DNA from 4 places in the Streptomyces sp. NPDC058469 genome. Region 2 is predicted to be linked to each of the others. Evidence: riboswitches for the same ligand, from Rfam matches in the RefSeq annotation. Region 2 holds a riboswitch; each other region holds the start of a gene.
The links. A riboswitch is a leader RNA that binds a small molecule or an ion and turns the genes downstream of it on or off. The one in region 2 is predicted to bind cyclic di-AMP.
Positions count from the first base shown of each region.

Region 1: linked by a shared signal. The riboswitch ahead of ACFWP5_RS21235 (C40 family peptidase) and the one ahead of ACFWP5_RS35310 (M23 family metallopeptidase) in region 2 are both predicted to bind cyclic di-AMP.
Region 3: linked by a shared signal. The riboswitch ahead of ACFWP5_RS21460 (transglycosylase family protein) and the one ahead of ACFWP5_RS35310 (M23 family metallopeptidase) in region 2 are both predicted to bind cyclic di-AMP.
Region 4: linked by a shared signal. The riboswitch ahead of ACFWP5_RS40915 (peptidoglycan DD-metalloendopeptidase family protein) and the one ahead of ACFWP5_RS35310 (M23 family metallopeptidase) in region 2 are both predicted to bind cyclic di-AMP.

Region 1 is NZ_JBHXME010000047.1:22,763-30,209, forward strand. It holds gene bioD (dethiobiotin synthase) at 1-115, opposite strand, end outside; gene ACFWP5_RS21205 (adenosylmethionine--8-amino-7-oxononanoate transaminase) at 117-1,409, opposite strand; gene bioB (biotin synthase BioB) at 1,402-2,622, opposite strand; gene ACFWP5_RS21215 (8-amino-7-oxononanoate synthase) at 2,770-3,897, shown strand; gene ACFWP5_RS21220 (DUF397 domain-containing protein) at 3,938-4,162, opposite strand; gene ACFWP5_RS21225 (helix-turn-helix domain-containing protein) at 4,172-5,041, opposite strand; gene ACFWP5_RS21230 (ATP-binding protein) at 5,254-5,712, shown strand; gene ACFWP5_RS21235 (C40 family peptidase) at 5,798-6,271, opposite strand; cyclic di-AMP (ydaO/yuaA leader) riboswitch at 6,275-6,454, opposite strand; gene ACFWP5_RS21240 (hypothetical protein) at 6,794-7,102, opposite strand; gene ACFWP5_RS21245 (ATP-dependent Clp protease proteolytic subunit) at 7,110-7,447, opposite strand, start outside.
Region 2 is NZ_JBHXME010000110.1:5,803-13,249, reverse strand. It holds gene ACFWP5_RS35320 (M16 family metallopeptidase) at 183-1,559, shown strand; gene ACFWP5_RS35315 (M16 family metallopeptidase) at 1,556-2,944, shown strand; cyclic di-AMP (ydaO/yuaA leader) riboswitch at 3,159-3,322, shown strand; gene ACFWP5_RS35310 (M23 family metallopeptidase) at 3,336-4,091, shown strand; gene ACFWP5_RS35305 (GntR family transcriptional regulator) at 4,280-4,975, shown strand; gene ACFWP5_RS35300 (HPr family phosphocarrier protein) at 5,196-5,477, opposite strand; gene ACFWP5_RS35295 (GNAT family N-acetyltransferase) at 5,667-7,447, shown strand, end outside.
Region 3 is NZ_JBHXME010000048.1:12,177-19,623, reverse strand. It holds gene ACFWP5_RS21490 (zinc-binding dehydrogenase) at 1-360, shown strand, start outside; gene ACFWP5_RS21485 (DUF1963 domain-containing protein) at 357-728, opposite strand; gene ACFWP5_RS21480 (exopolyphosphatase) at 856-1,842, opposite strand; gene ACFWP5_RS21475 (DUF501 domain-containing protein) at 1,839-2,369, opposite strand; gene ACFWP5_RS21470 (septum formation initiator family protein) at 2,405-2,881, opposite strand; gene eno (phosphopyruvate hydratase) at 3,000-4,286, opposite strand; gene ACFWP5_RS21460 (transglycosylase family protein) at 4,648-5,352, opposite strand; cyclic di-AMP (ydaO/yuaA leader) riboswitch at 5,356-5,538, opposite strand; gene ACFWP5_RS21455 (transglycosylase family protein) at 5,732-6,712, opposite strand; partial or broken gene ACFWP5_RS21450 (cytochrome P450) at 6,881-7,447, opposite strand, start outside.
Region 4 is NZ_JBHXME010000147.1:13,651-21,097, reverse strand. It holds gene ACFWP5_RS40920 (alpha-galactosidase) at 1-1,481, shown strand, start outside; cyclic di-AMP (ydaO/yuaA leader) riboswitch at 1,786-1,948, shown strand; gene ACFWP5_RS40915 (peptidoglycan DD-metalloendopeptidase family protein) at 1,953-2,915, shown strand; gene ACFWP5_RS40910 (SGNH/GDSL hydrolase family protein) at 3,159-3,944, shown strand; gene ACFWP5_RS40905 (TetR/AcrR family transcriptional regulator) at 4,003-4,707, opposite strand; gene ACFWP5_RS40900 (Glu/Leu/Phe/Val dehydrogenase dimerization domain-containing protein) at 4,752-5,930, opposite strand; gene ACFWP5_RS40895 (MBL fold metallo-hydrolase) at 6,214-7,416, shown strand.

The DNA of each region.
Region 1 (7,447 bases), on a different contig from region 2:
CGGCCTTCAGGACGGCCACCGTGCGGCCGGACGCGAGCGCTGCCGCTGCGACGGCGGCCGTGGTGATCGTCTTGCCGACCTCCGTGCCCGTGCCTGTGATCACCAGTACCGGCATGTCATCCCTCCCGCGCCGCCGCGCACACCGCGCGGGCGATCCGAGCCAGGTCGGCGTCGCCCGTGACGTACGGCGGCATCGTGTAGACGAGGTCGCGGAACGGCCGTAGCCACACGCCCTCGCGTACGGCCGCGTCCGTGGCGGCCTTCATGTCCACGGCGTGGTCGAGTTGGACCACGCCGATGGCGCCGAGGACGCGGACGTCCCGGACGCCGGGGAGCTGTGCCGCCGGGGCCAGGCCCTCCCGCAGTCCCGCCTCGATGCGCTTGACCTCCGTCAACCAGTCCTGGTTCAGCAGGAGTTCGATCGAGGCGCAGGCCACGGCCGCCGCCAGCGGGTTGCCCATGAAGGTCGGGCCGTGGGCCAGGACCGGTACCTCGCCCCGCGAGATGCCTTCGGCCACGGCCGACGTGCACAGTGTCGCCGCCATCGTCATGTAGCCGCCGGTCAGCGCCTTGCCCACGCACATCACGTCCGGCGTCACCGCCGCGTGCTCCGCCGCGAAGAGCGCGCCCGTGCGGCCGAAACCCGTCGCGATCTCGTCGAACACCAGCAGCACGTCGTGCGCGTCGCACGCCTCGCGCAGCACCCGCAGATACGCGGGGGAGTGGAACCGCATCCCGCCCGCACCCTGCACCACCGGTTCCACGATCACCGCGGCCAGTTCGTGCGCGTGCCGCTCGATCAACTCGTGCAGATGGTCGGCGTACGACTCCTCGTACTCCGTCGGCGGCGCGTCTGCGAACACCTGCCGGGGGAGTACCCCCGACCACAGTTCGTGCATCCCGCCCTCGGGGTCGCACACCGACATCGGCTGCCAGGTGTCACCGTGGTAGCCGCCGCGCCAGGTCAGCAGGCGCTGTTTCGCCGGGCGGCCCAGCGAGCGCCAGTACTGCAGGCACATCTTCACCGCGACCTCGACCGACACCGAGCCCGAGTCGGCGAGGAAGACGTGTTCCAGGCCGTCGGGAGACATGTCGACAAGGAGCTTCGCCAGGCGTACGGCGGGCTCGTGGGTGAGCCCGCCGAACATGACGTGGCTCATCCGGCCGAGCTGCTCGTGCGCGGCCTCGTTGAGCACGGGGTGGTTGTAGCCGTGGATCGCCGACCACCAGGACGACATCCCGTCGACCAACTCGCCCCCGCTGTCCGCCAGTCGGAGCCGTACCCCGCTGGCCGACTCCACGACGAGCGGTTCCTGCCGGCCCGGCATCGGACCGTAGGGATGCCAGACGTGCCGCCGGTCCAGCTCCAGCAGCTCCGGGACGGGCAGGCGGCCGATCGGGTCAGGCATTGGGCGCGAGATCCGTTCCGGCACCTCGACGGCGTACGGAGACCAGATCCCGACGCACCTCGTCGACCTGCGGCACGGGCGCGGACGTAGACGTGGGAGCGGAACTGGAGCCGCAGACTCCGGCGCCCTCGTGCCCACCGCACCCAGCGCCCTCGTGCGATCCGCACCCGGCACCTTCGTGCGATCCGCACCCGCCCGCCGCCACAGCCGCCCGGTGCTCCGGCAGCGTCACCTCGCCCGCGCCCTCCACCTCGAAGCCCGCGTCCGCGATCATCTCCAGGTCGGCGTGGCCGGACTGGCCCTCGCTGGTGAGGTAGTCGCCGAGGAAGATCGAGTTGGCGAGGTTCAGGGCGAGGGGCTGCATCGTGCGCAGGTGGACCTCACGGCCGCCCGCGATGCGTACCTCGACGTCCGGGCAGACGAAGCGGACCATCGCGAGGATGCGCAGACAGCGCTGCGGGGTGAGGTGCCACTCCGCAGCGAGCGGGGTGCCCTCCATCGGGATCAGGAAGTTCACCGGCACCGAGTCGGGGTCGAGGTCGCGGAGCGAGAAGACGACGTCGACCAGGTCCTCGTCGCTCTCACCCATGCCGGCGATCAGGCCGGAGCAGGCGGACAGGCCGGCCGCGTGCGCCTTCTGCACGGTGTCGACCCGGTCGGCGTACGTGTGGGTGGTCGTGATGTCCCCGTACGTCGACTCGGACGTGTTGAGGTTGTGGTTGTAGGCGTCAGCGCCGGCCTCGCGCAGCCGGTCCGCCTGGCCGTCGGAGAGGAGGCCGAGGCAGGCGCACACCTCGACGCCCTCGTTCTGGTCCTTGATCGCCTTGATGGTGCCCGCGACCCGGTCCACGTCCCGGTCCGTCGGACCCCGGCCCGAGGCCACCAGGCAGACGCGCTTGGCGCCACCCGCCACTCCGGCCGCCGCGGCCTTCGAGGCAGCGTCGGGTTTCAGCCACGTGTATTTCAGGATCTCGGCCTTGGAGCCGAGCCGCTGCGAGCAGTACGAGCAGTCCTCGGGGCACAGGCCGGACTTGAGGTTGACGAGATAGTTGAGCTTCACCCGTCGGCCGAACCAGTGCCGGCGCACCTTTCCGGCCGCGGCCACGACATCCAGCAGGTCGTCGTCGGTGGTGGCGAGGACGGCGAGTGCTTCCGCGCGGGTCGGCAGCTCGCGCCGAAGCCCCTTGTCCACGAGCGTGTTCAGCAGGTCCATGAGGTCCGATCCTGTCCTACGGGACCGCCCGCGGCCAAGGAGAGATTGAACAAGAGACAGGGTTCGACGTGTGGGTATTGCCACACCCTGGGCGGCTGGTCGTCCGATTAGTGTCTGTGCACTGCCTACAAAAGCCCGGGAGGAACCATGGCGTTCGGCTGGATCGACGAGCAGGCGGAGCAGCGCCGTCGCGCCGGGCTCGTACGGACCCTGCGTCCCCGTCCCGCCGACTCGCCGCTCCTCGATCTCGCGAGCAACGACTACCTGGGTCTGGCCCATCACCCCGAGGTCGTCGAAGGGGCCGCGGCGGCGGCGCGGACCTGGGGCGGGGGGTCGACCGGGTCGCGGCTCGTCACCGGTACGACCGAACTGCATGCCCAACTGGAGCGCGAGCTGGCCGAGTTCTGCGGGTTCGAGGCGGCCCTCGTCTTCTCCTCCGGCTACGCGGCCAACCTTGCCGCGGTCACCACGCTCGCGCCGCACGGCTCGCTGATCGTCTCCGACGCGGGCAACCACGCCTCCCTGATCGACGGCTGCCGGCTGGCGCGGGGCGCGACGCAGGTCGTAGGACACGCGGATCCGGAAGGGGTGAGCAAGGCGCTGCGGACGCACGACGGGCAGGCCGTCGTCGTGTCCGACTCGGTGTTCTCCGTGGACGGGGACGCGGCGCCCGTGGGCGCGCTCGCCGAGGCGTGCCGGGAGTTCGGGGCGGGGCTGCTGCTCGACGACGCGCACGGGCTCGGGGTGCTGGGCGACGGGGGGCGTGGGGCGCCGTTCGCGGCGGGGCTCGCGGGGGGTGAGGACGTGGTCGTGACGGTGACGTTGTCCAAGTCTCTGGGCAGTCAGGGCGGTGCCGTGCTCGGGCCGGCGCGGGTGATCGACCATCTGGTCAACGCGGCGCGGACGTTCATTTTCGACACGGGACTGGCGCCTGCTGCCACGGGTGCGGCGCTCGCGGCGCTCACCCTGCTGCGGCGCGAGCCCGAGCGGGCCGCACGGGCGCGCGCCGTGGCGGGTGACCTGCACGCACGGCTGACCGCCGCGGGTCTGGAAGCGGTACGTCCGGACGCCGCCGTGGTCTCGGTGCGTGCGCCGTCCCCGGAGGCGGCCGTGCAATGGGCGGCCGACTGCCGTACGGCAGGGCTGGCCGTGGGCTGCTTCCGTCCTCCTTCCGTGCCCGACGGCATCTCACGGCTCAGGCTGACCGCCCGAGCGGACCTCTCCGGGGCCGAGATCGAACGCGCTGTACGTGTGATCGGCGAGACGCGACCATGAGTCGGCGTGACACGGTCGTGAGTCGCGATGGGCGGACCGATCAGTGGAACGCGGTGAGGAAGCCCGTCCAGCTCGCGGGGGAGAAGAGCAGGGCGGGTCCTTGCGGGTCCTTCGAGTCGCGTACGGCGAGCAGCCCCGCGCGGGGGCCTGTGTGCGGACGTGCCGCCTCGACGCAGTTGTTCGCTCCCGTGCTGTAGCTGCTGCGCAGCCACCGCACACCGGACAGATCAGTACTGGAAGGTACGTTCCGAGGCAGTGCAGACATGGTGCCTCCTTACGCGCCGTCACCTATCCCGGCGATGTAATCCAACGAATCCTCGGGCGAAAGGGCGTGGAACTGAAGGGTGCTGAAGGCCTCGCTGTAGGCCTCTAGGTCTTCTTTCCGTTCGAGGTAGAGGCTACTCGTCAAGTGGTCGAGAACAACCACGTCCAGATCAGAAGTGCTCGGAAAGGAGAAGATAACGAAAGGGCCGGTGATGCCGATGTGCGCTCCTGCGGCGAACGGCAGTACCTGAAGCCTCACTTGGGGCAGGTGGGCCGCCTCCACGAGCCGGTCCAGCTGACGTGCCATCACACCGGGCCCGCCGATCTCCCGCCGCAACACCGCCTCGTCGAGGACCACGCTCAGGGCCAGCGGCGGATCCGCGCGCAGCACGTCCTGCCGGGCCAGCCGCACCTGTACCAGCGCGTCGAGCCGCTCGGGGCCGTCGTTGTCGAGGCCTCCCACGGCGGCCCGGGTCACCGCCCGGGCGTACTCGGGCGTCTGCAGCAGTCCGGGGACGACCGAGGTCTCCAGGTTGCGGATCGTGCTGGCCTGTGACTCCAGGCTGATGAAGTCCCGGTAGGCGGGCGGCAGTACACCGCGATAGGCGTGCCACCAGTGGTGCCGGCCGCCACCGTCGTCGGAGCCCGCCAGCACGAGCAGCATGTCCCGAAGTTGTGGGTCGCCGACCTGGTAGGCGTCCAGGAGTAACCGGACGTCGGGCGGTTTCACGCCGCTCGCGCCGGTCTCGATGCGGCTCACCTTCGACTGATGCCAGCCGACCAGCCGGGCCGCCTCACCGCTGGTGAGCCCCGCTTCAGCGCGCAACGCGCGCAGTTCCGCGCCCAGTTTCCGGCGGCGCACCGCGGGACCGTACTGCATGGGTTTCTCCTTACTCCTTCCGAGCCGCCCAAATACGGTCTGAGGTGGCAGAGTTCACCGCTTCGAGCGACAGATATATGCATATCTTGGTGGATCGCCACCGTTACCGACGCGGTAATGGCAGTCTGGCGAAGAAGCACCAGTCCGGGACCGTACTCGAACCATCCGCTCCGTGTCGGACACCGGTCCCGCGGGAAAGGGACGACCGCGCCATGGCAGACCATCTGGAAGCATCCGTCACTCTGCCGAGCGATCCCGCCTCGGTCTCCACCGCCCGCACCTACGTCGTCGGGACCCTGGTGGAATGGGGACTTCCGGCGGACACGGAGGTCGCCGACACCATCCGCCTCATCGTCTCCGAACTCGCCACCAACGCCGTACAGCACACCTTCGGGCAGTCACCCACGTTCACGGTGGACATCCAGCTGGAGCGTGACGAACGGCTGCGCATCGGGGTCACCGACAGCCATCCCCGCTTCCCGAAACGCCTGCCGGCCGCTGTCCAGCAGGACAACGGCCGGGGCATGGTGATCATCCGCTGGCTGACCGCGGAGTGCGGCGGCAAACTCAAGGTCCGGCCCACCCTGGAGGGCGGCAAGACGGTCTCCATCGAGGTGCCCTGGACCGTACCGGCCCGGCCGGTGACCGCCGGGGGCCAGCAGGAGCCGTAGAACGATGTTCCGAACGTCCCTGGACACCCGAGGGGGTTGCGGCCTGTCAGGTGGCCGCCACCCCCTCGGGAGATTCGGACAGGCCCTAACTGACCCGGCCGTACCAGACGCTCTTGGTCCAGATCTTCTGCAGCCGCACCACGTCCCCGGTCTTCGGGGCGTGCCAGATCTTTCCCTTCCCGGCGTAGATGCCGACGTGGTAGACGCTGGAGCCCGAGTGGAAGAACACGAGGTCCCCGGCCTTGCGGCCCTTGGCCGAGACGTGGTGGGTCTTGTTGTACTGCTGGGCCGCCGTACGGGGCAGTTTCTTGCCCGCCTTCTTGTACGAGTACAGCGTGAGCCCGGAGCAGTCGAAGCGGCCCGGTCCGGTGGCCCCGTACCTGTACGGGGCGCCCTTCTTGGACGCCGCGACCTGGAGTGCCTTCGTCGCGGGTGTCGCGGCCGCGGCGTCGGATGCGACGCCCGGTATCACGACGGAGCCGCCCACGGCGGCGATGGCGAAGGCCGAGGCCGTACCGGCCCTGACCATCAGCGACGGGACACGATTGAGCGCAGTCATGCGCAACCCTTCGTCAGCCGCCTGTGAAGGATGACCTGTCGGATTCGGGCTGGCGAAGTTGCCCGGCCGCTGACGCGGCTTCACCCCAAGGGCTGCTCGACCCGGTCATGGCGTGACCGTCCCGGCGACCCGTCGTGCCTGGGTCCTCCACTCCTGCCGATGCAATCCTGTCGACCTGTCATCCGGGCGGCGGCAGGACTCGGCGTCCGCCCGGATCGCCCCGCCGCTGCGGCGGGGTCTTGTCGTCAGACAGGGATCTTCACCTATGAATGTCCGAAAAGCCCAACGCAACCGGGGATTTGTGGGGTTACTCACCACTCACCCGTTCGGGTGGACACCCCCGTGTTCGAACGGGTGTCGAGGGGCGCGCGGCCCTCGGACCAGCACCGGAACACCTCATGCGGCCCTCGGGCTACGCGTGTTGCGCAAGCCGGACGGGTCCACGGACGGAGGAGCGACTACGCCGATCGGGGGTACGCCGTTCGGCCCGTTTCGCCGCCGCCCGGGACGGCTCCGACTCCCTCAACTGTCGGAGGGCGAGGGGAGGGTGACGCGGGCCGTGCGGCGCTCCCCGTCCAGCACGCGCAGCGCCCGCGCCAGCGTGGGGGCGTGCAGCTCGGTCTCGCCCCGCTGGTGCATCAGCGCCAGCGCGTCCCGCAGCTCGGTGGCCTTGGCCACGAGCGCCTGAGCGGCCCTCAGCCCACGGTAGGTGTCCCCGTGATGCGCCGGGTTGATACGGCCCAGCAGGTCGGCCACGTCCAGATAACGGTCGATCAACTCGCCCTCGGCGCGCGTCAGTGTGGGCAGCGGCGGCAGCTCCGGCGGCAGCATCGCCGGCTCACTCCCCGCCCGGCTCGGTGAGCGAGGTCTTGCGGGTGGACACGACGCGGTCCACCAGCCCGTATTCCAGGGCCTGTTGGGCATCCATGATCCGGTCCCGCTCGATGTCCGCGCTCACCTGCTCGACCGTCCGGCCCGTGTGCAGGGCGAGCAGCGCCTCCAGTTGGGACCGGGTGCGCGCCAACTCCTCGGCCTGGATGGTGAGATCACTCGTCTGACCCTGGATCGGCTCCGGCAGTGAGGGCTGGTGGATCACCACTCGCGCACCCGGCAGCGCGGACCGCTTGCCCGGCGTGCCCGCGGCCAGCAGCACCGCCGCGGACGAGCCGGCCTGAC
Region 2 (7,447 bases):
GGGTCCGTCGCCGGCGGCTGCCGCGTGAGTCCACGTGTGCGACTGCCCGCAGGCTACGCGATCTCGCTCTGGGCGTACGTCCGCCGGGAACTTCGCCGACGGTCCGCACGCTTGCATACAGTGGCGGGACGAGCAGGATTTCTGCGGTTCCAGCCAGAGAATCCGCGATCGAAGGGACGTACATGCCCATGGGTCACACGGCCACCGCCGAGGCAGGGTCCGGCGGTCTGACAGCGACCGAACACCGCTTGGCCAACGGTCTGCGAGTGGTCCTCTCCGAGGACCAACTGACCCCGGTCGCGGCGGTGTGCCTCTGGTACGACGTCGGTTCCCGCCACGAGGTCAAGGGGCGTACCGGCCTGGCTCACCTCTTCGAGCACCTGATGTTCCAGGGCTCCGGACAGGTGAAGGGCAACGGACACTTCGAACTGGTGCAGGGCGCGGGCGGTTCGCTCAACGGCACCACCAGTTTCGAGCGGACGAACTACTTCGAGACCATGCCCACCCACCAGTTGGAGCTCGCGCTCTGGCTGGAGGCCGACCGGATGGGCTCACTGCTGGCCGCCCTGGACGAGGAGTCCATGGAGAACCAGCGGGACGTCGTCAAGAACGAGCGCCGCCAGCGCTACGACAACGTGCCCTACGGGACGGCGTTCGAGAAGCTGACCGCCCTCGCCTACCCGGAGGGCCACCCGTACCACCACACGCCCATCGGCTCGATGGCGGACCTGGACGCGGCCACCCTGGAGGACGCGCGCGCGTTCTTCCGCACCTACTACGCGCCCAACAACGCGGTCCTGTCCGTGGTCGGCGACATCGACCCCGAGCAGACGCTCGCCTGGATCGAGAAGTACTTCGGGTCCATCGCGTCGCACGACGGCAAGCCCGAGCCCCGCGACGGCACGCTGCCCGAGGTGATCGGCGGGCAACTGCGCGAGGTCGTCGAGGACGAGGTCCCGGCCCGCGCCCTGATGTGCGCGTACCGCCTGCCGAACGACGGCACGCGCGCGTCCGACGCGGCCGACCTCGCCCTCACCATCCTCGGCGGCGGCGAGTCCTCGCTCCTCTACAACCGCCTTGTACGGCGCGACCGTACGGCCGTGGCGGCCGGCTTCGGACTGCTGAGGCTCGCCGGAGCACCCTCCCTGGGGTGGCTGGACGTCAAGACGTCCGGTGACGTCGAGGTGCCGGTCATCGAGGCCGCCATCGACGAGGAGCTCGCCCGGTTCGCCGAGGAGGGCCCCACGGCCGAGGAAATGGAGCGCGCCCAGGCCCAGTTGGAGCGCGAGTGGCTGGACCGTCTCGGCACGGTCGCGGGCCGCGCCGACGAACTGTGCAGGTACGCCGTCCTGTTCGGCGACCCGCAGCTCGCCCTGACCGCCGTACAGCGCGTCCTGGACGTGACGGCGGAGGAGGTGCAGGAGGTCGCCAAGGCCCGCCTGCGCCCCGACAACCGCGCGGTGCTCGTCTACGAGCCCATCGCGGACGAGGACGACGAAGACGAAGACGACGAAGCAGAGGCCGCGGCCACCGACGAGAACGAGGAGGCGGCCAAGTGACCGAGCTCGCCACGATGGAATTCCACCCGCAGCCCCAGGCCGGCGAGGCCAGGCCGTGGGCCTTCCCGGCCCCGGAGCGCGGGACCCTCGGCAACGGCCTGACCGTGCTGCGCTGCCACCGCCCCGGCCAGCAGGTCGTCGCCGTCGAGGTGCTCCTGGACGCGCCCCTGGACGCCGAACCGGCCGGCCTGGACGGTGTCGCCACGATCACCGCGCGGGCCTTCTCCGAGGGAACCGACAAGCACTCCGCCGAGGAGTTCGCCGCCGAGCTGGAGCGCTCCGGCGCCACCCTCGACGCGCACGCCGACCACCCCGGACTGCGCCTGAGCCTGGAGGTCCCGGCCTCGCGCCTGGCCAAGGGCCTCGGTCTGCTGTCGGACGCGCTGCGGGCGCCCGCCTTCGCGGACAGCGAGGTCGAGCGGCTGGTCCGCAACCGCCTCGACGAGATCCCGCACGAGACGGCCAACCCGTCCCGCCGCGCGGCCAAGGAGCTCTCCAAGGAGCTGTTCCCGGCGACCTCGCGCATGTCGCGCCCGCGCCAGGGCACCGAGGAGACCGTCCAGAAGATCGACTCCGGGGCCGTACGCGCCTTCTACGACCGGCACGTGCGCCCCGCGACGGCCACCGTCGTGGTCGTCGGCGACCTCACCGGCATCGACCTGGACACGCTGCTCGCCGAGACCCTGGGCTCGTGGACGGGCTCCTCCGCCCAGCCGCGTCCCGTGCCGCCGGTGACCGCCGACGACACCGGGCGCGTCGTGATCGTGCACCGTCCCGGCGCCGTCCAGACGCAGCTGCTCATCGGCCGCGTCGGAGCCGACCGGCACGACCGCGTGTGGCCGGCCCAGGTGCTCGGCACATACTGCCTCGGCGGCACCCTCACCTCCCGCCTGGACCGCGTCCTGCGCGAGGAGAAGGGCTACACCTACGGTGTGCGGGCGTTCGGCCAGGTGCTGCGTTCGGCACCCGACGGCACGGGCGCCTCGATGCTCGCCATCAGCGGCTCCGTGGACACCCCGAACACCGGTCCCGCCCTGGACGACCTGTGGACGGTGCTCCGCAAGCTCGCCGAGGGCGGACTCACCGACGCCGAGCGGGACATCGCCGTACAGAACCTCGTCGGGGTGGCGCCGCTCAAGTACGAGACCGCCGCGGCCGTCGCGAGCACGCTGGCCGACCAGGTCGAGCAGCACCTGCCCGACGACTACCAGGCGACGCTGTATCAGCAGCTCGCCGCGACCGGCACCGTGGAGGCCACCGCGGCGGTCGTCAACGCCTTCCCGGTGGACCGTCTGGTGACGATCCTCGTCGGCGACGCGGAGCAGATCAAGGAGCCCGTGGAGGCTCTCGGCATCGGCGAAGTGACCGTCGTCCCGGCCGAGTAGACGACGTGTAGAGAGCCGAGCAGCGGCACGCGCGCGTGGGGGCCCTGGTGACTGAAGCGTCACCAGGGCCCCCTATTGTCCGAATTGGGGGAGAGGTTGCCTGTCTGCCCTGTGGCATGCGCAACAAAAACCGTGATCCGTTTGGGGATTGAAAGTTGCCCCCCTTAGCGTCGGTCCGGCTGTCCGTCAGGCACCGCGCCGCACTCGTGGCACCGGACAGCCATCGCCGAGTCCCCGTACGGCGCGAGCCAGGGGAGCCGGGGACCCACAAGAGTCCCTGGGGTGAATCGGACGCCCGCGCGCGTAGCGAGGGGGTCCGTAGGAGACCTTCCTGCTCCGAACCCGTCAGCTAACCCGGTAGGCGAGAAGGAAGGAAAGGACCAGCCACTTCATGGCGTTCACCCGCGCCACCGGGAAGCACCGTCGCCCGAGCCGGACCCACCGCACCACCGTTCGTGTCGCGAGTGTCGCGGCCCTCACCACCACCGGCGTCGTCGGCACCCTCGCGAGCGCCCCCGCGTTCGCCGCGGAGCCCGCCGTAGAACAGACCGGTCTCACCCCCGTCATCGCCATGGGCGACGCCGTCGCCGAGAAGATCGACGCCCAGGCCGCCGCCCAGCAGCAGGCCGCGGCCGAGCAGGCCGCCAAGGAGGAGGCCCGCGCCAAGGCCGCCGCACTGGCCAAGGCGGAGCGCGAGGCCGAGGTACGCGCCGCCCGCGCCGCCGAGCGCAAGAAGCTCAACACCTTCGTCGCGCCGGTCACCGGCTCGTACGTCTCCACCGGCTACAAGACCGGCGGTTCCCTGTGGTCCTCCGGTGCCCACACGGGCATCGACTTCCACGCCTCGACCGGCACCTCCGTGCACGCGGTGGGCTCCGGCACCGTCGTCGAGGCCGGCTGGGGCGGCTCGTACGGCAATCAGGTCGTGATCAAGATGGCCGACGGCATGTACACCATGTACGGCCACCTGTCGTCCATCGGTGTCTCCGTCGGCCAGACGGTCACCCCGGGCGAGCAGATCGGCCTCTCCGGGGCGACCGGCAACGTCACCGGACCGCACCTCCACTTCGAGGCCCGCACGACCGCCGAGTACGGCTCCGACGTCGACCCCGTCGCCTACCTCCGCCAGCACGGCGTGAACGTCTGACGACTCAGCGCCGCACTTCCCGAAGCCCTGGCCCGCCCGGCCGGGGCTTTCGGTGTTTCCGGAGCCCTCCTGTCCAAAAAATATCCATGGATTCCGGCCCGCCATCGGAAATTCCCGCTCATTGCAATAGAGTCACGGAACACACGTCAATCGTCGACGTTTCACGGGGATTAAGGCGGAGGTCGGACATGCGTATTCCGGCGCACTCGGTATGCACGGCGATCCGGGACGACATCGTCGCCGGTGTCTACGAGCGCGGCAGCCGGCTCACGGAGGAACTCCTCGCGCGCCGGTACGGGGTCTCGCGCGTCCCCGTCCGGGAGGCCCTGCGCACGCTGGAGGCCGAGGGGTTCGTCGTGACCCGGCGGCACGCGGGCGCGTGCGTCGCGGAACCGACCGAGCAGGAGGCCGCCGACCTGCTGGAGATGCGGATGCTGCTGGAGCCGCTCGGTGCCTCGCGGGCCGCCCAGCGGCGCACCGAGGCCCACCTCAAGGTGCTGCGCGGCCTCGTCAGGCTGGGCCAGGAGCGCGCCAGGCGGGGCAACAGCGAGGATCTGCGCTCCCTGGGCAGCTGGTTCCACGAGACGCTGGCACAGGCCTCCGGGAGCCCCGCGCTGACCTCGATGCTGACCCAGCTGCGGCACAAGATCGCCTGGATGTACGCGGTGGACGCACCGGCCAACCCCGTCGAGTCCTGGGCCGAGCACGGGGCCATCGTGGACGCCGTGGCCCGCGGCGACGGTGAGCGCGCGCGGGCGATCACCGCCCTGCACACCGAGCGCGCGGGCACCGCGCACCGGCTGCGCTTTCCCGGCGGCGCGAACGGAACGGACCGTGTGAGGACTTCGCAACCTCCCGTAAACATGTCGGGCCTGCGGCATTAACACGGGCGCCGTATACAAAGAGGTGTAATTCGCGGGGGATTATTTCCGCTGCCCGTAAGTGGGAAATGCGAAAGGCTCGCCCGGTAATTCGGACGAGCCCTTCAAGGTTGCGGTACATCGGTTTTGCGGCGAAAGCACCGCAACCATCAATTGAGGAACCCCGACGGAGCGCAACCACCTCCGCGAGAGCGGCGCCGGCTCAGGCGCAAAGGGCGCGTACTCAGACGGTCTCGGGGAGCTCCTCAAGGCCCTCCGCGACCAGCTTCGCCAGCCGGTCGAGGGCCGCGTCCGCGCCCTCGGCCTCGGAGGCGAGGACGATCTCCTCGCCGCCCTGGGCGCCCAGGCCCAGAACCGCGAGCATGGAGGCCGCGTTGACGGGGTTGCCGTCGGCCTTGGCGATCGTCACGGGGATACCCGAGGCCGTGGTGGCCCGGACGAAGATGGAGGCGGGACGGGCGTGAAGGCCCTCCGCCCAGCCGACGTTGACGCGGCGCTCAGCCATGTGATGCTGCCCTTCAGAGTCTCAGGGTTGTCTAGACCAGTTTCCCACACGTGAAGCGAGCCCGGACCGGTCCTGTGAACCGTCCGGAGCGAGTCGTCGGACCGCGGCCTCGGCCCGACTCCCCATGCTCTGTTGTTCCCCACAGACTGCCTCGCGCCGTTGTCGGACGCGAGCCGTACTCTGGGCCCCATGCAGACCTCGTCGGACCGGCACGAGTACCCCGCCCACTGGGAAGCCGACGTGGTGCTGCGCGACGGGGGTACCGCGCGCGTCAGGCCCATCACCGTCGACGACGCCGAGCGCCTGGTCAGCTTCTACGAGCAGGTCTCCGACGAGTCGAAGTACTACCGCTTCTTCGCGCCGTATCCTCGCCTGTCCGCCAAGGATGTCCACCGCTTCACGCACCACGACTTTGTGGACCGGGTGGGACTCGCGGCCACCGTCGGCGGCGAGTTCATCGCCACCGTACGCTATGACCGCATTAGTGCCGACGGGCGTTCCGCCTCCGCACCGGCCGACGAGGCCGAGGTCGCCTTCCTGGTGCAGGACGCCCACCAGGGGAGGGGCGTCGCCTCCGCCCTTCTCGAACACATCGCGGCCGTCGCCCGCGAGCGCGGCATCCGCCGCTTCGCCGCCGAGGTGCTGCCCGCCAACAACAAGATGATCAAGGTGTTCACGGACGCCGGCTACACCCAGAAGCGCAGCTTCGAGGACGGCGTCGTACGCCTGGAGTTCGACCTCGAACCCACTGACCGCTCCCTCGCCGTGCAGCGCGCGCGGGAGCAGCGCGCCGAAGCGCGGTCCGTACGACGGCTGTTGGTGCCCGGCTCGGTCGCCGTCGTCGGTGTGGGCCGTACGCCCGGAGGGGTGGGCCGCAGCGTTTTCGACAACATCAGGGACGCCGGGTTCACCGGCGGCCTGTACGCCGTGAACAAGGCATTCCCCGAGGAGCGGAAGGACCTCGACGGGGTGCCGGCGTACCGCTCGGTGCGCGACATCGAGGGCCCCGTGGACCTCGCGGTCGTCGCCGTCCCGGTCGAGCACGTCCCCGAAGTCGTCACCGAATGCGGCGAGCACGGCGTGCAGGGCCTGGTCGTGGTCACCGCCGGGTACGCCGAGAGCGGCCCCGAGGGACGGGAGCGCCAGCGCGAACTCGTGCGCCACGCGCGCACGTACGGCATGCGCATCATCGGGCCGAACGCCTTCGGGGTCATCAACACCGCCGCCGACGTACGGCTGAACGCGTCCCTCGCCCCCGAGATGCCGCGCCCCGGACGCATCGGACTGTTCGCGCAGTCCGGCGCCATCGGCATCGCCCTGCTGTCCCGCCTGCACCGGCGCGGGGGCGGGGTCACCGGGGTCACCGGCGTGTCCACGTTCGTGTCGTCCGGCAACCGCGCGGACGTGTCCGGCAACGACGTCCTTCAGTACTGGTACGACGACCCGGACACCGACGTCGCCCTCATGTACCTGGAGTCCATCGGCAACCCCCGCAAGTTCACCCGCCTCGCCCGGCGCACCGCGGCCGCGAAACCGCTGGTCGTCGTCCAGGGCGCGGGATCCGCCCCCCAGGGCCACGCCGTACGGGCGACGCGGCTGCCGCACGCGACCGTGTCCGCGCTGCTGCGGCAGGCCGGGGTGATCCGCGTCGAGACGATCACCGAACTGGTCGACACCGGCCTGCTCCTCGCACGGCAGCCGTTGCCCGGCGGGGCGCGGGTGGCGATCGTCGGGAACTCCGAATCGCTGGGGCTGCTGACCTACGACGCCTGCCTCTCCGAGGGGTTGCGGCCGTCGCCGCCGGTGGACCTGACGACCGCGGCGACGGCGGAGGACTTCCACCGGGCGCTGTCGGGGGCGTTGGCCGACGACTCGTGCGACGCGGTGGTCGTGACCGCGATACCCGCCGTGGGGGAGGGGCCGGCCGAGGACGCGGCGTTGGCGGAGGCATTGCGCTCCGCCGCGGCGGC
Region 3 (7,447 bases), on a different contig from region 2:
CCGGACGGTGTCGACGCCGCCCTCGACCTCGTCGGCACCCCGACCCTCCCCGACACCCTGCGCGCGGTACGCGTCCACGGCACGGCCTGCTTCAGCGGCAGCCTCTCCAACCAGTGGACGGTGCGGGACTTCTCCCCGAACGAGTACCTGCCGAGGGGAGTCCGCCTGGCGGGCTACTTCGGCGACGCGTCCGACCTGTCTCCGGCGGCCCTCCAGGAGATCCTCGACGCGGTCGCCGCCGGCCAACTCGCCTTCCCTGTCGACCGCGTGTACGACGGCCTGGAGCAAGTACCGCAGGCCCACGACGACATGGAGCACGACCGGGCCACCGGGAAGCTGGTGGTCCGCGTCCGGCACTAACACTGGATGACAAGCCGGACCCGGTCCAAGCGCCGGGCGGTGAGGTCCTCGGGGCGGATCAGCCAGTACGGGGTGCCCGTGTCGCCCCACGTCATCCCCGCGCCGCTGTCGCTGCCGAACTGGGCGAGCGGGACCCGGCGTTCGGCCTCCCGGTCCAGGAGCGGATCGCACCAGGGGTGGCCGGGGCCGAGTTCCGCGTCCGCGATCTCGTACTCCACCGGGCCCTGGACGGGGACGGCATGACCGCCGAGCCGATGGCCGACGCGGTTGCGCAGACGCCCGAAAACCCGGCGGAACGAACGGAGTTGGGCGGCAGCCCCGGGGTTCCGGCCTGGTCGGTGTCCGTGGCTCGGCGCAGGCGTATGCACGGGCGTAGGAGTGCCGTCCAGCGCCCGGCGAGGTCGGTGGGCAGGTGGTCGGCCGCGAGGCGTACGTACCAGTCGTCCGTCATGACGTCCGTGGTCCGGTCTGCCACTGGCATCCGGGCCGTGGGCCCTAGTTGCCGCCCTCGGCCTCTTCCGCCACCTTGAAGGCGATGCCGTCCAGGATGTCGTGCTCGCTCACCACGACCTCCGTCGCGCCGACGCGTTCCATGATCGAGAGCAGTACGAGGGCGCCCGCGCCGATGACGTCGACGCGGCCCGGGTGCATGGAGGGGATGGCGGCGCGTTCGGCGTGGGTGGAGTTGAGCAGGGAGGTCGTGATCTCGCGGACACGGTCGTAGGAGACGCGGGAGTGGTGGATGGCGTCCGTGTCGTACTCGGGGAGGTTCTGGGCGATCGCCGAGACCGTGGTGACCGAACCGGCCAGGCCGACCAGGGTGCGGGCCTCGCGGAGCGGGACCGTCTGTTCGGCGAGGTCCAGGGCCGCCTCGATGTCCGCGCGCATCGCCGTGATCTGGTCGGCGGTGGGCGGGTCCGTGACCGCGCCGTCGCGGACCAGGTGGCGCTCGGTCATGCGGACGCAGCCGATGTCCACGGAGCGGGCAGCGCGGACGGCGTCGTCGCCGACCACGAACTCCGTCGAGCCGCCGCCGATGTCCACCACCAGGTAGGGCTTGGCGAGGTCGGCTCGGCCGGTCAGTTCCTTTGTCGCGCCCGTGAAGGAGAGTTCCGCCTCCTCGTCGCCGGAGATGACCTCCGGTTCGACGCCGAGGATGTCCAGGACCCCGCGCACGAAGTCGTCGCGGTTCGAGGCGTCGCGGGAGGCCGACGTGGCCACGAAGCGGAGGCGTTCCGCGCCGAGTTCCTTGATGATCGTGGCGTAGTCGCGGCAGGCCGCGAACGTGCGCTCCAGCGCCTCGGGGGCCAGCCGGCCGGTGCGGTCGACGCCCTGGCCGAGCCGCACGATCGTCATCCGCCGGTCCAGGTCCAGGAGTTCACCGGTCTGCCCCGTGCCGTAGGCACTATTGGACACAGCCACGTCGGCGACGAGGAGGCGGATCGAGTTCGTACCGCAGTCGACGGCGGCGACACGGGTCACTGGTCGTCCTCCTTCGTCACCGTCACGCACGGGCCCTTGCTCCACCACTCCGGCAGCATCGCGATCGCCTCGTCGCCGAGCGGGTTGACGCCCGGGCCCGCGGCCAGGGAGTGGCCCACCAGGACGTGCAGGCACTTCACGCGGTCCGGCATGCCGCCCGCGCTCGGGAAGCCCTCCAGGACCTCGATGGCGTCGCGGCGCGCGATGTAGTCCTCGTGCGCGGCGCGGTACGCGGCGGCGAGCGCCGGGTCCGTCTGCAGTCGCTCCGTCATCTCCTTCATGACGCCGTTCGCCTCAAGGGTGCCGATCGCTGAAGCAGCTCTCGGGCACGTGAGGTAGTACGTCGTCGGGAAGGGGGTGCCGTCGGGGAGGCGGGGGGCCGTCTCCACCACGTCCGGCTGTCCGCACGGGCAACGGTGCGCGATCGCGCGCAGGCCGCGCGGCGGACGCCCGAGCTGCTGCTTGAAGGCCTCGACGTCCGCGTCGGTGGGCTCGGTGCGCGGAGTGGACGGCGGGGGCTTTTCCATGACTGTCTTCAGGACGTCTTTCTATGGGTCAGTTCTCACTGGTCGGAGGCGTCGGACTTGTCCACGCCGTCCCAGACGTTCGCGTACCACGGGCGGTCGGCCGCCCCCAGTTCGGCGCGCGACTGCTTGGCCGCGTCCGGGTCGATCACGATGTAGCCCGTCTCCCCGGGCATCACGTAGTGCAGCCGCTGCCGGATCTGCTGCTCCGCGTACGAGTCGTCCTGCCAGCGCGCCTTGAGGTCGCGGAGCTGCTCGACGCGCGCCCGCGCCTGCTCCTGCTGCCGTTGGAGATCGGAGATCTCGGCGCGCTGGGAGACGTACTGCCTTATCGGGTAGGCGAGCGCCACGATCAGCGAGCACAGCACCAGGGCTAGGAGGGCCGCCCGGCCGGTGAGCCGGGAGCGGCGGGCCTGCCGCTTGGTCTGGGAGCGGTAGACACGGGCCGCCGTCTGCTCGCCGAGCAGCTTGAGCCTGGTCGCGGTGGAGAACCGGTCCCGGTCCTTCACGGCCATGTCCCGCCTCCCGTTCACACGTGCGTACGTCCCCGCACACGGTACGGGACCGGGTGCGGGGACGTACGTACGACTGGCTAAGGATTGACCCTGGTGGGGTCAGCCGGGTCAGACCGGGTCAGACCTTGAAGCGGGGGAACGCGCTGCGGCCCGCGTACTCGGCGGCGTCGTCGAGGATCTCCTCGATGCGGAGCAGCTGGTTGTACTTGGCGACGCGGTCCGAGCGGGCCGGGGCGCCGGTCTTGATCTGGCCGCAGTTCACCGCGACGGCGAGGTCGGCGATGGTGGTGTCCTCGGTCTCGCCGGAGCGGTGGGACATCATGCACTTGAAGCCGTTGCGCTGGGCCATCTCGACGGCGTCCAGGGTCTCGGTCAGCGAGCCGATCTGGTTCACCTTGACGAGCAGGGCGTTGGCGGTGCCCTCCTCGATGCCGCGGGCGAGGCGCTCGGGGTTGGTGACGAAGAGGTCGTCGCCGACGATCTGGACCTTGTCGCCGATGCGGTCGGTGATGACCTTCCAGCCGGCCCAGTCGTCCTCGTACAGCGGGTCCTCGATGGAGACGAGCGGGTACGCGGCGACGAGCTCCTCGTAGTACTCGGTCATCTCGGCGGCCGAGCGGGACTTGCCCTCGAACTCGTACTTGCCGTCCTTGTAGAACTCGGACGCGGCGACGTCGAGCGCGAGCGCGATCTGCTCGCCGGGGATGTAACCGGCCTGCTTGATGGCCTCGATGATGAGGTCGAGGGCGGCGCGGTTGGACTCCAGGTTCGGGGCGAAGCCGCCCTCGTCACCGAGGCCGGTGGACAGGCCCTTGGTCTTCAGCACCTTCTTGAGGGTGTGGTAGACCTCGGCGCCCCAGCGCAGCGCCTCGGAGAAGGACTCCGCGCCGATCGGGGCGATCATGAACTCCTGGATGTCCACGTTGGAGTCGGCGTGCGAGCCGCCGTTCAGGATGTTCATCATCGGAACGGGCAGCAGGTGCGCGTTCGGACCACCGAGGTAGCGGAAGAGGGGGAGGTCGCTGGCCTCGGACGCGGCGTGCGCGACGGCGAGGGAGACGCCGAGGATGGCGTTGGCGCCGAGCGAGCCCTTGTTGTCGGTGGCGTCCAGGTCGAACATCGCCTGGTCGATCAGGCGCTGCTCGGTGGCGTCGTAGCCGACGAGCTCCGGGCCGATCTGCTCGATGACGGCGAGGACGGCCTTCTCGACACCCTTGCCGCCGTAGCGGTTGGGGTCACCGTCACGCAGCTCGACGGCTTCGAAGGCACCCGTGGAGGCGCCGGACGGAACGGCGGCACGACCCGTGCTGCCGTCGTCGAGGCCGACCTCGACCTCGACCGTGGGGTTGCCTCGGGAGTCCAGGATTTCCCGGGCTACGACGACGTCGATGGACGGCACGAGCATCTCCTTCTTGGGATCTGACGCGGCTACGGCAGTACCGCAGCGGCTCTGCGAGACGAGCCTAACCGGCTCCGGGCGATTGGCCATCCGGTCGGCCGTCTGTTGGACAGAACCGAGAGTAAATTGTTTCCGAACGGAACAAAGAGTCGTCGCAAGCAGCGGGCCAAGTAACGGACAGCAAGCCGGGCGACGGACATGAAAAAACCCCGCCCCGGTGCGTACGGGGGAACACGCACCGGAGCGGGGAGCCCGTGGGGGACGGGGGTGACCCTCACGAGGTCTCCATGATGGACACCGCGGATGTGAGGGCGCTGTGGTTCAGCTACGAGCCGAGTGTCAGCGGCGCGGCGTCAGAGGCGCGCTGTCACTTCAGGTGGAGCTGCTGGCCCGGGTAGATGAAGTCGGCGTCGTCGACGATGTCCTTGTTCAGCTTGAACAGCTGCTGCCAGCCGCCCTTCACCTTGTGCTTCTCGGCGATGGAGCTGAGGGTGTCGCCCTTGACGACCTTGTACTCGCCGTCACCCTTCTTGACCTTCTTGCCGGTCGGGGTGGAGACGGTCTTCTTGGCGGCCGGGCGCTCGGCGGAGCGGGAGGCCGTCGTGTCGGACGTGGAGCGGTCGGTGGTGCCGCTGCTGCTCGACGAGCTGTTGCCGCTGCTGTTCGAGCTGGAGCTGGAGGAGCTGCCACCGGAGTAGGCGGCGCCCGACAGGCCGGTGCCGCAGGTGGGCCAGGCGCCCTTGCCCTGGGCGGCGAGAACCTTCTCGGCGACGGAGATCTGCTGGGACTTGGAGGCCTGGTTCGCGGTGGAGGCGTAGGCGGTGCCGCCGTACGCGGCCCACGTCGAGGCGGAGAACTGCAGGCCGCCGTAGTAGCCGTTACCGGTGTTGATGGACCAGTTGCCGCCGGACTCGCAGCTGGCGACCGTGTCCCACTCGGACGCGGTGGCGGCGGAGGCGTTGCCGACCGCCATGAGCGGGGCGGCTATGGCGACACCGGTGACGCCGGCGAGCGTGGCGACGCGGGTGGCCTTGGACGGGCGGCGGTGCTTGCCCTTGCCGGAAAACAGCATGGAAGATCCCCTCACCGACGCCTGCGAGGTGAGCTGTCGGGTTCGGGCCGTGTGAGTTGCCCGGCCGCGTCTCGTACGTCTCGTACGAGGCGCGACTTCACCCCTAGCCGGTTCCGGTCGTCTCTCAACCCCCGGGCCCGGCGCTTACCTTGGGTCCCCCGCTCCTGCCTACGGCGCTTTACGCGACGACTGTTCCCGGAGGCCGCTGGCAGGACTCGGCGTTGCGGCAACCGGATGCTCGTGGTGACGAGCGGCCTTGACCGTAGACAGGGAAGCCGCGGGATTTCAAAGACGATCAGGGCTTCTGAGACTCATCCCACACTTTCACCAAACCGGACATTCAACTCGAAGCGTGACGCGAACTCCCGCTGTTCTCTTGCTACTTTTCGCCCGTTTCCGTACCGACGTCCAAGGTCTGACCGGCGGCGATCTGGGTCGGATCGGCGCCTATCACCTTTTTGTTCTCGGCGTAGAGCGCACGCCATCCGCCGTCGAAGCCAAGGGAGTCGGCGATGGACGCGAGGGAGTCGCCGGCGCGGACGGTGTAGGTCTGCGGCGACACACTTTCCTCGGCACTGGCCCCGCGATGCTTCCCGGCACTCTGCTGACCGCTCGCCTGCACGCCGGAATCATCGAGCGCACCGGTGTCGACGAGGCTCCATTTGCCCACCGCCTGGGCCGGGTTGTCCGATTCGTCAATTTTCGGGGAAGCGACGACCGAGTCGTTACCGGACGAAGGAGTGGCGGACTTGTCGGACTTGGCGGAGTTGTCCGACGCGGTGGGCGAGGGGCTGGTCGACGAGTCGCCGCCGGAGTTACCGGACGAATCGGATGAATTCGAGTCCGTGACGCCGGAGTCGGACAACCCGGAGGAAGCGGATGAGTCGGACGAGTCAGAAGAACCGGAGCCGGAGTCGGACGAGTCGGTCGGGGTGGACGACGGGGAGTCACTCGCGAGGCCGGTGTCGACGTTCGTCGAACCCGAGGTCGTGGTGAGGCCGGAGAGCAGCGCGCAGGTGGTCCAGGCGGAGGTGCCCTTGTCGTCGAGGACCTTCTCGGCGACGGCTATCTGCTGGGAGCGGCTGGCCAGATCGGCGCTCGGGGCGTAGGCGAGGCCGCCGTACTTGTCCCATTCGTCCTGGGACATCTGCAGGCCGCCGTAATACCCGTTGCCGCTGTTCTCGCTCCAGGAGCCGCCGCTCTCGCAGTTGGCCACCCTGTCCCAGGTGGTGCCGTCGGCGGCGTTCGCGGAGGCGGCGCCCAGGAGCGGGATGGCGATGGCGGAGCCGGTCACGCCGGCCGCGACGAGCAGAGCCGGAGCCTGACGGGGGCGACGGTGACGACCGTTCCCGGAGAGCATGCGGAGGCCTTTCGCGTGACAGCGGGGGGAGCGCGCGGCGGGCGGTGCGGGGGTGGTGCGGGTCGCCGCGCTGGTAGGTGAACGTATCCACAGTCGATCACTTGTCACAAGTTAATGCCACGGAGATCACGTGAAGATCACAGAGTTGAAGAACTGTCACTTTCGGGTTTACGGGACCGGATTGCCTGTTCGGAGGTGCTCCGGGGTGAACTCCACAGGGAGGGTTCGCAGTCCGCGCATGATGAGGCCGCCGCGCCAGCGCAAGTCGGCCGGATCCGCGGCGAGTTGCAGGTCGGGGAGGCGGGTGAGGAGGGTGGCGAGCGCGGTCTGGCCCTCCAGGCGGGCGAGCGGGGCGCCGAGGCAGTAGTGGATGCCGTGGCCGTAGCCGAGGTGTTGATTGTCACGGCGTCCGAGATCGAGGACGTCTGGATCGGCGAACCGCTCCGGATCGCGGTCCGCGGCGGCCAGCACGACCAGCACGGGGTCGCCGGCCGCGATGTCCTGCCCGCCGAGGGTGAGGGGGCGGGTGGCGAAGCGCCAGGTGGCGAGCTCCACCGGGCCGTCGTAGCGCAGGAGTTCTTCTACGCCGGTTTCGAGCAGGCCGTGCTCCCCGGCGGCCAGGGACTTCTCCAGGCGGGCGCGCTGGTCGGGGTGGGTGAGGAGGGCGTAGGTGCCGTTGCCGATGAGATTGACGGTCGTCTCGAACCCCGCGAAGAGCAGGATGAAGGCCATCGC
Region 4 (7,447 bases), on a different contig from region 2:
TTCCCTGGGTCGCCCTCGACACCGACGCGACCGAGGAGCGCGGCGAGGTCTACGGCTGCGCCCTCGGCTGGTCGGGGTCCTGGCGGATCGCCGTGGCCCAACTCCCGGACGCGCGCGTGCAGATCACCGGCGGCGCCGGGTACGACGACTCCGGGCTGCTGCTCCTCGAAGCGGGGGAGTCCTTCACGACCCCCGTCTTCGCCGGCCTGTGGAGCGACGCCGGCTTCGGCGGCGCCAGCCGCACCTGGCACACGTACCAGCGGACGTACGTCATCCCGGACGCGGACCAGGACCGGCCGGTGCTCTACAACTCCTGGGAGGCCACCCAGTTCGACATCTCCGAAGAGCAGCAGGAGGTGCTCGCGCAGCGCGCGGCGGCGGCCGGGGTCGAGCTGTTCGTGGTCGACGACGGCTGGTTCGGGAAGCGCACCAGCGACCGTGCCGGGCTCGGTGACTGGACCCCCAACCCGGACCGCTTTCCCGCCGGCCTCAAGCCGCTCGCCGACCGTGTGCACGCGCTGGGCATGCAGTTCGGCATCTGGGTCGAGCCCGAGATGGTCAACGCGGACAGCGACCTGTACCGCGCGCACCCGGACTGGGTGCAGTACCAGGAGGGGCGAAAGCGGACGGAGTTCCGCAATCAGCTCGTGCTGAACCTGGCTCGCGAGGACGTCCAGGAGTACCTCTGGGAGCAGCTCGACGGGCTTCTCTCCAGCGCCCCGATCGACTACGTGAAGTGGGACTTCAACCGCTGCTTCACGGACGCCGGGTGGCCCGGTGACGCCTATCCACAGCGCCTCTGGGTGGACCATGTGCGCGCGTTGTACGCCCTGTTCGACCGGTTGCGGGCGGCCCACCCGGGTGTGGCCTTCGAGTCCTGCTCCGGCGGCGGCGGGCGGATCGACCTCGGCATCATGAGCCGCACGGACCAGGTGTGGACCTCGGACAACACCGACCCGCTCGACCGGCTCGCCATCCAGCACGGCTTCAGCCAGATCCACCCCGCGCGCGTGATGGCCGCCTGGGTCACCGACAGCCCGAACACCCAGCTCAACGGCCGGGTCAGCAGCCTGCGTTTCCGGTTCGTGAGCGCCATGGCCGGGGTGCTCGGCGTCGGCGGCGACCTCTCGGAGTGGACCGAGGAGGAACTCGCCGAGGCCCGGCAGTGGGTGGACCTCTACAAGGAGATCCGGCCGCTCGTCCAGCACGGCGACCTCCACCGGCTGCGCCCGCCGCGGGGCGGACTCAGCGCCGTGCAGTACGTACGCGGCGACGAGACCGTCGTCCTCGCCCTGCTCCAGGCGCAGCACTACGGCGAGCCCGTACCGGCGCTCCGACTGCGCGGACTCGACCCGACAGCGTCGTACGAATGCCTCGAAACGGGCGAAGTCCACCGGGGTGCCGTCCTGTTGCACCATGGGCTGCGGACTGGCCTGCGCGGTGACCTTGATGCGACGGTTCTCCGTCTGCGCCGCATCTGAGCCTTCTGTCCCCAATTGCAGCCTTAGTTCCAACTCGCTCTGGAAGAAAGGAACCTGAGAGTTGCGTACGTGAGCAGCGTCATATTCGTGACCGTGCGTCGTTCGTCATGTTCACGTAATTGACGTGCTTTTACGGGGGAATTGAGGGGTTGAGTGCCGGGGGAATTCACGGAGGGTGACTGTGAATTCCCACAGGGGATCACAAGAAACGCAAATCCGTGGAACCTCCTGCTTGTCCCTTTGCGTCTTCCTCGCTTACGTTCGCCACCAATCCGGACGGACGCCCAATCCTGCCGCCGACCGGACTCCGCACACACCCACCCGTATGCGGCAGGAGCGGGGGACCCACAGGTAAGACGCCTGTTCCGGTCTCCGGAACGGGCTTGGGGTTAAGCCGCGACCAGCGCGCGGCCGGGCATCTCCAGCCCGCACCCGACAGCTCACCCCGCAGGCGCCGGAGAGGAATTCGTCATGCCCGCGAAGGGTAAGCACCGCCGCCCGAAGTCCCAGCGCTTCACCCGCTCGATGGCCGTAGCCGGAACGGGCGGCGCCGCGCTCGCCCTTCCGCTCATGGGGGCCACCGGCGCCCATGCCGCGACCACGACTTCCGCTCCGGAAAAGGCAGTTCAGTCCGTTCCGACGACCGAGAAGACGGTCACGGAGAAGGCCACTGCGAAGACCGTCTCGAAGGCGTCGGGCGTAAAGACGTATTCGGTACGGTCGGGCGACTGGCTCGCGAAGATCGCCGAGGAGCAGGACGTCACCGGCGGTTGGAAGAAGATCTACCAGGACAACCGCGAGGCCATCGGCGGCGATCCGTCGCTGATCCACGCGGGCCTGAAGCTCTCCCTCGGTGAGAAGGCCTCGACGGGCGGGTCGAGCGGGACGGACACGACGAAGTCGTCCAAGTCCTCCGGTTCTTCGTCTTCTTCGTCCTCCTCGTCGTCTTCCTCTTCCTCTTCCTCGTCTTCCGCGTCGAAGAGCACCTCGGCCACGCAGAGCGATGACAGCACCAGCACCTCCACGGGTTACGCCCTCCCCGTGACCGGCGCCACCATCGGCACCGGCTATCGCGTCGCGGGCAGCATGTGGTCCAGCGGCTACCACACCGGTGTCGACTTCGTCGTGCCGACCGGTACGACCATCAAGGCGATCGCCGCGGGCACGGTCGTCTCGGCGGCCTACGACGGCGCCTACGGCAACGAGGTCGTGATCCGGCACGCGGACGGCGAGTACTCGCAGTACGCCCACATGTCGCAGCTGTCCGTCTCGGCCGGCCAGACCGTGACCGAGGGTCAGCAGATAGGCCTCTCCGGCGCGACCGGCAACGTGACCGGCCCGCACCTGCACTTCGAGATCCGGACCACGCCGTACTACGGCTCGGACGTGGACCCGGTCGCCTACCTCCGCTCGCACGGCGTCACCGTCGGCTGACAGCTGGCTCCCGACGCCTGCCCCATGTCACCGAAGGCCGGACCCTGATCCCCGGGTCCGGCCTTCGGTATATGGCAGTTCCGGCGCCAACGCCCCTGGTCAGGGAGTTATTCCGACTTTGGACAACTCTTTACAAGTGGCTTATCTCACCGTCCGTCAACCCCATATTACGATCGCGTAGGTCACACTCCAGGGTGAATTATGGTTGCCGTGGCTAACGATTCGAAGAGTGGCAACAGATCAGTGATCGGGTCGTACGTGGCGGTGGGGGACAGCTTCACCGAGGGCGTCGGCGACCCCGGGCCCGACGGGGCGATGGTCGGCTGGGCCGACCGGTTCGCGGTACTGCTCGCGGACCGGCGGCCCGAGGGCGACTTCGAGTACACCAACCTGGCCGTGCGCGGGAAACTGCTCGACCAGATCGTGGCCGACCAGCTCACCAGGGCCAAGGAGATCGGGCCCGACCTGGTCTCCCTGGCCGCGGGCGGCAACGACATCATCCGTCCGGGCACCGACCCCGACGAGGTCGCCGAGCGCTTCGAACGCGCGGTCGCCGACCTCACCGCCGCAGTCGGCACCGTCATGGTGACGACCGGCTTCGACACCCGCGGCGTGCCCGTGCTCAAGCATCTGCGCGGCAAGATCGCCACCTACAACGGACATGTGCGGGCCATCGCCGACCGCTACGGCTGCCCGGTGCTCGACCTGTGGTCCCTCAAGACGGTCCAGGACCGGCGGGCCTGGGACGGCGACCGGCTCCACCTCTCTCCCGAGGGGCACACGCGCGTGGCGCTCCGCGCCGGCCAGGTCCTCGGCGTCGAGGTCCCGGCCGACCCGGACCAGGCCTGGCCGCCACTGCCGCCGCGCGGCACGCTCGACGTCCGGCGCGACGACGTGCACTGGGCGCGCGAGTACCTGGTCCCGTGGATCGGGCGCCGGCTGCGGGGCGAGTCCTCGGGGGACCATGCGGAGGCGAAGGGCGCGCTCTCGCCGGACGACATCAAGATGCGGATCGACTGGGTGGCCTGACGGGGTGAGTGGGTTACGGGGTCACAGGGTGACGGGTACGGCCGCCGCGCCGGGGGTTCTACGTCGTCGCACGTCCCGGCGAGGTCGGCTGGTCTCGCTCATCGACGACACGGCCGACGAACTGGACTGAGTGTCCACAGGGGGACGGTTCAGGGGCGGTCAACGCGGCCCGGTCCAGGCCCAGTTCGCGGGCGAGCGCCTCGTCGACCCACTCCAGGGCCCGCGCCCGCGACACCGCTCCCGCGTACGCCGTCATCTGTACGGCGAGCCCGTCGAGGAGGGCCGTGAGGCGCAGGGCGGTGGTGGCCGGGTCCGGGCAGTGGAACTCGCCCGCGGTCACTCCCTCGGCGACGACCTCGGAGAGGGCCTGCTTCCACTGCCGGTCGAGGTCGCGGGTGACGTCCAGGAGGGCGGGTTCGCGCAGGGCCGCCGCCCAGCCCTCGATCCACAGCCGCCAGCCCTTGGCCTGCCCGGTCGGCGCGTACCAGCGCACCGCGGCCCGCAGCCGACGTAGCGCGGTCGTACGGCGGCCGAGCAGCTTGCGCAGATGCGCGAGGTCGTCCTCGGCGGCGAAGGTGAACGCGGCGGCGACCAGTTTCTCCTTGGTCGAGAAGTGATAGAGCACCAGCGCGTTGCTCACACCGAGCGCCGAGGCCACGTCGGCGATCCTGACCGCCGCCACACCCCGCGCCTCGATCTGCTCGACGGCGGCCCGCAGCAACTCGGCCCGCCGCTCCGCCACGCTCAACCGCACTCTCGCCACGCGATCACCCTAATCCGTTGCCCATAGGGGTGTTGTGCCGCGCGTCACCGGTACCAGCCGAACCGTTCCGCGATGACCGGCAGCCGGTCCGCGACGATGGCGTGCGCGGCGGCGCGCGGTGTCGTGCCGTCGGCCTCCGCGCGGGCCAGCATCCGGTCGATCAGCGCGCGCATCGAACGCCGGGTGTGGGCGAACGCCTCGTCCGCGTCCGCGCCGATGTCGCCGAACAGGGTCCACCACCACCAGGCGTTCGTCCCGGAGTTCACGACCACGTCCGGCAGTACGGTGACCCCGCGCGCGGACAGCAGTTCCTCCGCCTCCGGCAGTACCGGCATGTTGGCCGCCTCGACGATCCAGCGGGCGGTGATCCCCTGCTGGTTCGTGGTGTCGATCGCGTACGACACCGCCGCCGGAACCAGCACCTCCGCCTCGATGGACAGCCAGTCCTCGCCGGGGAGTTCGAGGTCGCCGGGGCGCAGCACGGAGCGGTCCACGGTGCCGTAGGTGTCCCGGGCCGCGAGGAGCGCGTCCACGTCGAGGCCGTCCGGGTTCGCGATCGTGCCCTTGATGTCGGCGACGGCGACAATCGTCAATCCCGCGCGCGTGAGGAACCGCGCCGTGGCCCCGCCCATGGTGCCCAGGCCCTGCACGGCGACCCGCGTCCCCGCGTACGGCACGCCCGCCCTGTCCAGCGCCGCGAGCACCGACTCGGCGACCCCGCAGCCGCCGACCAGCTCGTCGAGACCGATGCCGTCCACCTCGACCGCGAAGGCGTCCGCGAGCCGCCGCCGCGCCGTCGCCTCGTCGTCGAGCAGCGGATACACGGCCTGTACCGACGACACGAGCCCCGCCTCCGCGGCGGCCCTCTCGACCAGGTCCTGGCTGAGCCCGAGGTCCTCACCCGTCGTCCAGAAGCTCTCGATGTACGGCCGCATGGCGCGCAGATAGCGCACGAGGAGGCCGTACGACTCCGGGTCCCGGGGATCGCAGTCGATGCCCCCCTTGGCGCCGCCCAGGGGGACGTAACGGCCCTCCGGGTTGTAGTGCAGTGCCTCTTTCATGGTCATGCCCCGGGCCAGTCCCGCCACCTCGTCGAGCGTGCAGCCGGGCCGCATCCTCAGTCCGCCGCTGGACACCCCGCGCACCAGCCGGTCGACGACCAGGAAGCCCTGGCGGCCGGTGACGTGGTCGGTCCAGGTGAGCGACATCAAGGGGGCGGTCATAGGACTCCTCGGGGCGCCGGCCGGCAGGGCGAGTACTGACAGGACGAGTACTGAAGCGCGTACCGGGCGGTAGGTACTGAACGGCGTGTACTGAACGGCGAGTCAGTATCGGAAGCAGGGCCGCGTCCTGTCAACGGAAGGCGGAGTTCCGTCCCGCGGTGTCAACCTCCGGTGCGGAACTTTGGTCTTTCCTTGGAAACCGGCCCCGGAGACGCCGATGCAGCGGCGTTGTCACAGGGGTCGACCATAATGGAAAGCCTGACCGACCCGACCTGGAGGCATCGTGACCGGATTCCGTACGCTGAGCTCCGGGCTCCGCGCGCTGCAGCCCGCTGCCTTCGGCGCGGACCCGAGCGGCGAGCGCCTGGCGCGCATTCGCAGATCCCCCCACTTCAAGGACGGGGTCTTCCAGAACCCCGGGGGCACTACGAACGTCCGCCCGTCCGGCGGCACGATGCGCGAGATGGGGAAGTCCTACCTCGACAAGGAGCAGCGCGCCCGCCGCGCCCCCGACGGCACGCTGCCGGTGCACGCCACCACCCTCGCCGACCTGGCCGGCCCCGCCGCGACCGGGCTGCGGCTGACCTGGATGGGGCACTCCAGCGTGCTGGCGGAGATCGACGGCCACCGGGTCCTGTTCGACCCGGTCTGGGGCGAGCGCTGCTCCCCGTTCCCGTTCGCCGGACCCAAGCGGCTGCACCCGGTGCCCCTGCCGCTGGCCGCGCTCGGCCCGGTCGACGTCGTGGTCATCTCGCACGACCACTACGACCACCTGGACATGCCCACGATCAAGGCACTGGCCGACACGGACACCCTCTTCGCCGTGCCGCTGGGCGTGGGCGCCCACCTGGAGCACTGGGGTGTGGCCGCCGACCGGCTGCGCGAGCTGGACTGGCACGAGGAGACCAAGGTCGGCGGCCTCACCCTGACTGCCACCCCGGCCCGCCACTTCTGCGGCCGCGGCCTGCGCAACACGCAGCACACCCTCTGGGCCTCCTGGGTGGTCGCAGGCGACGAGCACCGGATCTACCACAGCGGCGACACCGGCTACTTCGAGGGCTTCAAGGACATCGGTGCCGCGCACGGCCCGTTCGACGCCACGATGATCCAGATCGGTGCGTACAGCGAGTTCTGGCCCGACATCCACATGACACCTGAGGAGGGCATGCGGGCCCACCTCGACCTCCAGGGCGGCCAGCCGCACGGGGTGCTGCTGCCGATCCACTGGGGCACGTTCAATCTGGCGCTGCATCCGTGGGCCGAGCCCGGCGAGTGGACCGCGGACGAGGGTGAGGCGGCGGGCCAGGCCGTGGCCACACCGAGGCCGGGCGAGCCGTTCGAACCGGGCGGCGACCTGACGACGGGCCCTTGGTGGCGGCCCTTCGGGGGAACGATCGCCCACCACTGGCAGACCCCGAAGCCGGTGGAGACGGAACCGAAGCCGACGACCGCTCCGGCGGAGCTGGACCTCGCGAACGAGCGCTGACGGGGGTCGAGGCCGACAGGCGCCAAGGGGT